Regions from separate parts of the Mycolicibacterium sp. YH-1 genome, predicted to be linked through region 1. Evidence: predicted binding sites of a transcription regulator. Region 1 holds the regulator's gene; the other holds the start of a gene.

Region 1 (3,712 bases):
CGACGCCCGAGGGTGACGCCGACGCCGCGATCACACAGGTCTGGGATGCCAACGGTGGTGACACCGGCACCTTGGGTCCCAAGGACGGTGGCGTCTATGCCGTCGGGGCTGGCTTCGGACAGAACTTTGCCGGCGGGCGGATCTTCTTCACCCCGGAGACCGGTGCGCGCATCATGCAGGGCGCGATTCTGGACAAGTATCTGGCGCTCGGCGGGCCCGCTGAGAGTGATCTGGGCTTCCCGAACATCGATGAGGGTGCGGGCCGGGCGCCCGACAGCCGCAACACGACGTTCAGCGCGGTCGACAAGCCGGTCATCTTCTTCACCCCCGACACCGGTGCCAGGGTGGTCCGTGGCGCCATCAACGCGGCGTGGGACGCGCTTGGTGGATCAGCGGGTGTTCTCGGTGTGCCGACGGAGGACGAGGTCTACCGCGGTGAGGTGGTGTCTCAGAAGTTCACCGGTGGCGAGCTGTCGTGGAACCGGAGCACCAAGACCTTCACGACCACCCCGCCGGAGCTGGCCGATCAGCTCAAGGGTCTCGAGATCCCGGGTGATGCGACGTCGGAGATCAATGCGGCGCGCCGCGCCGCGGGTGGGCCGCTTGGCCCACTCGGCGCTCCCGACGGACCGCCGCAACCGGTTGGCGACGGCAACCTGGTGCAGGCGTTCAGCGGCGGCAAGATCTTCTACAGCCCCGCCCACGGCGCCGATGTGATCACTGGCCAGCTGCTGGAGAAGTACGAGAGCGTGGGCGGGCCGACGGGTGACCTCGGCTTCCCGATCGCCTCCGAGGCCGATGGTGGTCTCGCCCCCGCCAGCCGGATCGCGAAGTTCGCCGCCCCCGACGAACCGGTGATCTTCTGGACGCCGGACTTCGGCGCGGTGATCGTGCGCGGCGCGATGAACGCGGCCTGGGCCAAACTCGGCGGCGCGACCGGCGATCTCGGTGCGCCGACCGCCGATCAGGCCGAGAACGGCGATGTGATCACCCAGAAGTTCGCCAACGGGGCGATCACGTTCGACCGTGCGAGCAACGAGTTCTCCACCGAGCCGCCGAATCTGGCCAACGCGCTCGCGGGTCTCGCGGTGCCCGGTCAGGACGCCCCGAGGGCACCCCAGGCCACCGGGCCGGTAGGCGATGACGGCGGGAAGCCGTGGTATCAGAAGTGGTGGTGGGCGCTCGCCCTCATACCCGTTCTCGTACTGGTGGGTGCCGTGGTCGTCGCGGTGATCTTGAACCGGCGGCGCGGTGAGGACCGCGCACCGATGGACCGCTTCGACGAGTACGACGACTATGACGACGACGATCGTGACGTTCATGATCACGATGACGACGACGAGGGCAGTGACTTCGCGTCCGGCCCGATGCCGTCGGCGGGCCCGACACCGGCCAGCCAGCAGCAGCCCTATGTTCCGTTGAGCGCGTGGGCGATGCCGAAGGACGACGAGGGCGGTGACGCCGCGACGCCTGCCGCGTCCGTGCCGCCGGAGGTTCCCGCCGCACGTTCGTTGGACGGTGGATTCTCCCTCGATCAGGACGCGATCGACACGAAGCCCAACCTCATTGTGAGCGTCGTCGAGGAGCGCGACTCCACCGACGAGGCGGCCATGGAGGACTCGGAGGCGTCGGAGGTCTGGGCGGACACCGAGGCCGTCGACGATGACGTCGAGGCCGCGGACGCCGCTGAGGCCGTCGATCCCGCAGCGGTGGATCATCCAGACGAGGCTCGCCCAGAGGAGGTCGAGGCCGTTAGCGGCCCGCCTAGCGGTCGCCACGCGGCCATACAGCTCGATGAGCCCGCGCCGGCTCAGACGTCGTTGCGGCTGGCCTCCGATGAGGGTGATGGTGCCCCTGCCGGATATCCGATCAAGGCCGACACCAAGACGGGTCTGTACTGGCTACCCGGTTCGGAGCAGTACGACCGAGTGAAGGCCGAGGTCTGGTTCGCCAGTGAGGAATTCGCTCTGACGAACGGCTTCGTCAGAGGCTGACGCGGCCGGCCGCCGTCACACCTTGCGGAGAACGGTGACGACCTTGCCCAGGATGGCCGCGTCGTTACCGGGGATCGGGTCGAACACCGGGTTGTGCGGCATCAGCCAGACCTGTCCCCGGGTGCGCTTGAACGTCTTGACCGTCGCCTCGCCGTCGATCATGGCGGCCACGATGTCGCCGTTGTCGGCCACATTCTGCTGACGCACGACCACCCAGTCGCCGTCGCAGATCGCGGCGTCGATCATCGACTCGCCGACGACCTTGAGAAGGAACAGCGATCCCTCGCCGACGAGTTCGCGCGGCAGCGGGAAGACGTCCTCCACCGCCTCTTCGGCGAGGATCGGACCACCCGCGGCGATCCGGCCGAGGACGGGTACGAAGGTGGGCTCGGGCAGCGTGTCCGACCCGGCGACGTCGGTGGTCACGATCGGAGTCACCATGTCGTCGGAACCGCGCACGTCCACCGCGCGGGGCCGGTTGGCGTCGCGCCGCAGGAAGCCCTTGCGCTCCAACGTGCGCAGTTGGTGTGCGACCGATGACGTCGAGGTCAGGCCGACGGCATCACCGATCTCTCGGATGCTCGGTGGATATCCCCTTGTGGTGACCGAATTGCGGATGACCTCGAGGATGGTGCGCTGACGTTCGGTCAGCGCGGCGTCACGGCGCACAGGTGTGTCGTCGCTTCCGTCTCGTGTGTCGCTGCTGTCACTCATGGTGGCGAATCTAGTCCTGTCAATCCCGATAATCAAACATGTGTTCGACGCGTGTCGGGAGCGGCGCGTGACGGCCGGAACTTGTCGGTGGGCGCCGATATCGTTTGCAACAGTTCGATCACATGTTCTATTCATCGAACACCTGAGCGATTATATTTCGAACACACAAGCGAACACACGCTCCGGCGCTTCACCGAAAGGCTCGAAGATGACCATCATCACCAGGGAGAACCCGACCGATCTCATCGCTCGCCCGGTGCGGCGACGCCCCGACGCGTCGCGGGGTCCGCAACGCCGTCGGCCGGCCGCGGAGCCGCTGCGGTACCGCGGCACCGGCGTTCTGATGTCGCGGGCTTCGCACCGACGCAAGCCCATCACACCGGTCACGACAGTGCTGCTGGCGCTGATGGCAGCTGGCATCACGGTGTGGCTCGGACTCGTGGCCCAGTTCGGCGCCCCGCCCGAGGTGCCCCAGCCCGTGCCGGGCCAACTGGCCGTCGTCCAGGTGCAAATGGGGGAGTCGCTGCAGCAGCTTGCTCGTCGCGTGGCCCCCGATGCGCCCACCGGTGCGGTCGTTGATCAGATCCGTGAGCTCAACGAATTGGATTCCGCCGCGGTCGATGCCGGGCAGACGCTCATCGCCCCCGTGGGCTGACGTGCGCCGTGCGCCGTGAACCCTGCGTCCGTGCGACGGTACGCTCGTATGCGACCGGGTTGCCCGGACTGGCCATAGGCGGCGAAGGAGCGGTGATGCACTGTCCGTTCTGCCGTCACCCTGACTCCAGAGTGGTCGACTCCCGTGAGGCCGATGAGGGGCAGGCCATCCGCCGCCGCCGCTCGTGCCCGGAGTGCGGCAAGCGTTTCACCACCGTCGAGACCGCCGTGTTGGCGGTCGTCAAGCGCAGCGGGGTCACCGAACCGTTCAGTCGGGAGAAGGTGATCAAGGGCGTCCGCCGGGCCTGCCAGGGCCGACAGGTCGACGACGATGCGCTGAACCTCCTGGC
Region 2 (3,712 bases), 240 kb from region 1:
GCCCGATGCGCTTCGGGTTGACCACGGCGCTGCCCCGCGGTCGCGAGTTCGGCGACTTCGCCGTGTCGGTGGAAGCGGCCGGTTTCGACGTCATGACGTTCGCCGATCATCTCGTTCCCACGCTGTCGCCGTTCGTCGGTGCCACCGCCGCGGCCATGGCGACCACGACCCTGCACACCGGGACCCTGGTGCTCAACAACGACTTCCACCATCCCGTCGACGTGGCACGGGAGGCGGCCACCCTTGCGGCGGTCTCCGGCGGCCGCTTCGAGCTCGGCCTCGGCGCGGGTCACATGCGGTCGGAGTACGACGCCGCAGGCCTGCCGTTCGACGGGGGCGGCATCCGGGTGGCCCGCCTCCAGGAGTCGGTCACGGTGATCCGCTCACTGCTCGACGGCGAGGCCGTTGACGTCGACGGCACGCACTACCGGGTGCACGCACCGGGCGGCGCCCTGGTCGCCGCCCCACCCACAAGGGTCCCGATCCTGATCGGCGGCAACGGGACCCGCGTACTTGCGCTCGCGGGGCGGATCGCCGACATCGCCGGGCTCGCGGGCATCACCCACAATCACGACGCCACGCGTGTGCGGCTCACCCACTTCGACCCCGAGGGCGTCGAGGACCGCATCGCGGTCGTGCGGGAGGCGGCAGGGTCCCGCTTCGACACCATCGAACTGAATGCCCTGATCCAGTTCGTCGTGCCCACCGACGATCCCGACGCTGCCGCGGCGGAGCTGGCCGCCACGGTTGATGGCACCACGCCCGAGCTGCTGCTTGAGTCGCCGTTCGTCCTGATCGGCACGCACGAGCAGATGGCGCAGGCACTCGTCGACCGGCAGCGGCGGTTCGGGATCAGCTACTGGACGGTGTTCGACGAACTGCCCGGACGCGCGTCGGCGCTGCCCGATCTCGCGAAGGTCATTGCACTGTTGCGGAATTGAGCGCTGCTGCGCGATCAGGCGCGTGGATGCGCCTGGTCGTGCACGGCGCGCAGCCGGGCGACGGTGACGTGTGTGTACAGCTGGGTGGTGGCCAGCGACGAGTGGCCCAGGAGTTCCTGGACGACGCGCAGGTCGGCACCGCCCTCGAGCAGATGGGTTGCCGCACTGTGTCGCAGCCCGTGGGGGCCGATATCGGGCGCGCCGGTGACCGCAGCCATCGTCTGGTGCACGACGGTGCGCGCCTGACGCGGGTCGATACGCCCACCGCGGGCGCCGAGCAGTAGGGCTGGGCCGGACGTCGGGGTGGCCAGCGCGGGCCTGCCGTCGGAAAGCCATGCCGCCAAGGCTCTTCCGGCTGGCTCACCGAATGGCACGGTGCGTTGTTTGTTGCCCTTGCCCAGCACCCGAAGCAGCCGCCGCGACGAGTCGACGTCATCGACGTCGAGACCGCACAGTTCGCTGACACGAATTCCGGTGGCGTACAGCATCTCCACGATGAGACGGTCGCGCAGCGCGAGCGGGTCGCCCTGCTGGGCGCCTGACGTCGCGGCTTCCATGGCGTCAAGCGCCTGATCCTGGCGCAGCACCGCGGGCAGTGTCCGATGCGCCTTGGGCACCTGTAGCCGCGTCGCCGGGTCGGTGTCGAGCAGGCCGCATCGCGACGCCCACGCCGTGAACGTCTTGACCGCCGAGGTGCGCCGAGCCAGCGTCGTACGCGCCGCGCCGCCGGAGGCCTGCGCCGAGAGCCATGAGCGGAGCACGGGCAGCGTCAGTTCCGCAGGCCCGCCGTCGGGGGTCCGCTCTCGCACGAAGGTGAACAGCGCCCTGAGATCGCCGAGGTAGGCGCGGCGAGTGTGCTCGGAGCGGCCGCGTTGCAGCGCGAGGTACTCGTCGAACTCCTCGAGCACCGCCTCGACCTGAACCGTCGTCACCTCACCACCGTTGCAGAGATTCGTCCGGGACTGCGTGAGGCGGTCGGGGGTGTGATGGTTTCGAGACTTTTCCCATACCCCGCCCACCCGCGAACGCGCGTGTCTGCGGGCGACACGCCGGTCTCGGATACGAGTTCGCGCACGCTCGCCGAATTGGTGAAAACTCTTCTGCCCCTTTGGTTTCACGTGTCACAAATCTGAGATTCCCGTCGGTCATCGCACGTATGTTCGAGGTATGTCATCGGGTCCCGTCGCCACCGCCGTGCAGGCGCTGCGCGCCGCCCGCGACACAGTCGCGGCCCTCGACCTCGACGCCCTGACCCACCCGGAACTCCTCGAACTGCTCGATTACCTCGAACACGACGCCCGCCGGGCACCAGTTGCCGAGTACCGCATCCTCAACCGACTCGCCACCGAGGCCAACCCCGTCGAACTCGGCGACACCACACTGCGAAAGCTGGTGGCCTTCCGGCTGCGGATCAGCGTCAACGAGGCCAGCAAGCGCATCGACACCGCCGCCGACCTCGCGCCGCGGCGCACCCTGACCGGCCAACCCCTGCCACCCGTTTTGGAGAACACCGCCGCCGCTCAGGCCCGCGGCCAGATCAACACCGAACACATCGCGATCATCCGCAAGTTCTTCGCCGACCTACCCGAGCACATCGACACCCAGACCCGCACCGACGCCGAGACCGACCTGGTGCGTGTGGCCGCCAAACAGAGCCCCGAGGGTCTGCGCAGTGCCACTGCTCTGCTGCTCGCGCTGCTACACCCCGACGGCGACTACACCGACGCCCAACGCGACCGCCGCCGCGGCATCTCGATCGGCAACCAGGGCGGTGACGGGCTGAGCCGTATCAGCGGACACCTCACCCCCGAACTGCGCGCCACTCTCGAACCGATCCTCGCCAAATGGGGCAAGCCCGGGATGTGCAACCCCAACGACCTCACACCCACCATCGACGGCGAACCCACCGACGCCGCCATCGACAGCGATGACCGCACCCAATACCAACGCAACCACGACGCCCTACTCGCCATGGGCCGCAACCTGCTGTGCTCAGGACAGCTCGGTCAGCACCACGGGCTACCGACCACCATCATCGTCACCACCACCCTGCAACAGCTCGAATCCGGGACCGGGCACGCCATCACCGCCGGCGGCACCCGACTACCCATGGCCGACGTCATCGCACAGGCATCCCACGCCTTCCACTACCTCGCGGTGTTCGACCAACACACCGAAGCGGCCCTCTACCTCGGGCGCACCCGACGCTGCGCCACCGGCGCACAACGCATCGTGCTCTACGCAAAAGACCGTGGCTGCACCCGACCCGGCTGCACAGCCTCGGGCTACACATGCCAAGCCCACCACGCCGTCGCGGACTGGAAGAACGGCGGCCAGACCAACATCGACGACCTCACCCTGGCCTGCGGACCCGACAACCGCCTCATCGAACAAACCGAGTGGACCACCCGAAAACGCAAAGACGGCCGCACCGAATGGATCCCACCACCACACCTCGACACCGGCCAAACCAGAGTCAACGACCTGCACCACCCCGAACGCATGCTGCGACAACCCCAGGAAACCCCCGACCAAGACGACGACCCCGTCTAGCCGGTCGAATGTCGTTGTGTCGGTGCGCCCTAAGCATCGTCGCCGGGTGCTGATACCTCGACCAGAATGTTGCCGGGTGCCAGGCAATAGAACAGATAGCGCCCGCGCATCTTCCTCGGCGGGTCAATCTGCTGCTCCTCGCCAGCCTGCAGACCGAGAAACACGGTATCGACGTCCTTCGTCGACGGCAGCCGAAACCCAATGTGGTAGGTGGTCGC

Evidence for each region. Region 1 encodes LexA, which represses DNA repair genes until DNA is damaged. Its sites were predicted from a motif close to CGAACANNTGTTCG; they were not measured.
Region 2: the regulator LexA is predicted to act here: its motif matches at 2,091-2,104, upstream of L0M16_RS20850 (HNH endonuclease signature motif containing protein).

Annotation. Positions count from the first base shown of each region.
Region 1 covers NZ_CP092915.1:4,187,428-4,191,139, reverse strand. The annotation lists gene L0M16_RS19650 (LGFP repeat-containing protein) at 1-1,994, shown strand, start outside; gene lexA (transcriptional repressor LexA) at 2,010-2,708, opposite strand; gene L0M16_RS19640 (LysM peptidoglycan-binding domain-containing protein) at 2,917-3,363, shown strand; gene nrdR (transcriptional regulator NrdR) at 3,459-3,712, shown strand, end outside.
Region 2 covers NZ_CP092915.1:4,425,876-4,429,587, forward strand. The annotation lists gene L0M16_RS20840 (TIGR03621 family F420-dependent LLM class oxidoreductase) at 1-941, shown strand, start outside; gene L0M16_RS20845 (tyrosine recombinase XerC) at 956-1,873, opposite strand; gene L0M16_RS20850 (HNH endonuclease signature motif containing protein) at 2,109-3,494, shown strand; gene L0M16_RS20855 (VOC family protein) at 3,524-3,712, opposite strand, start outside.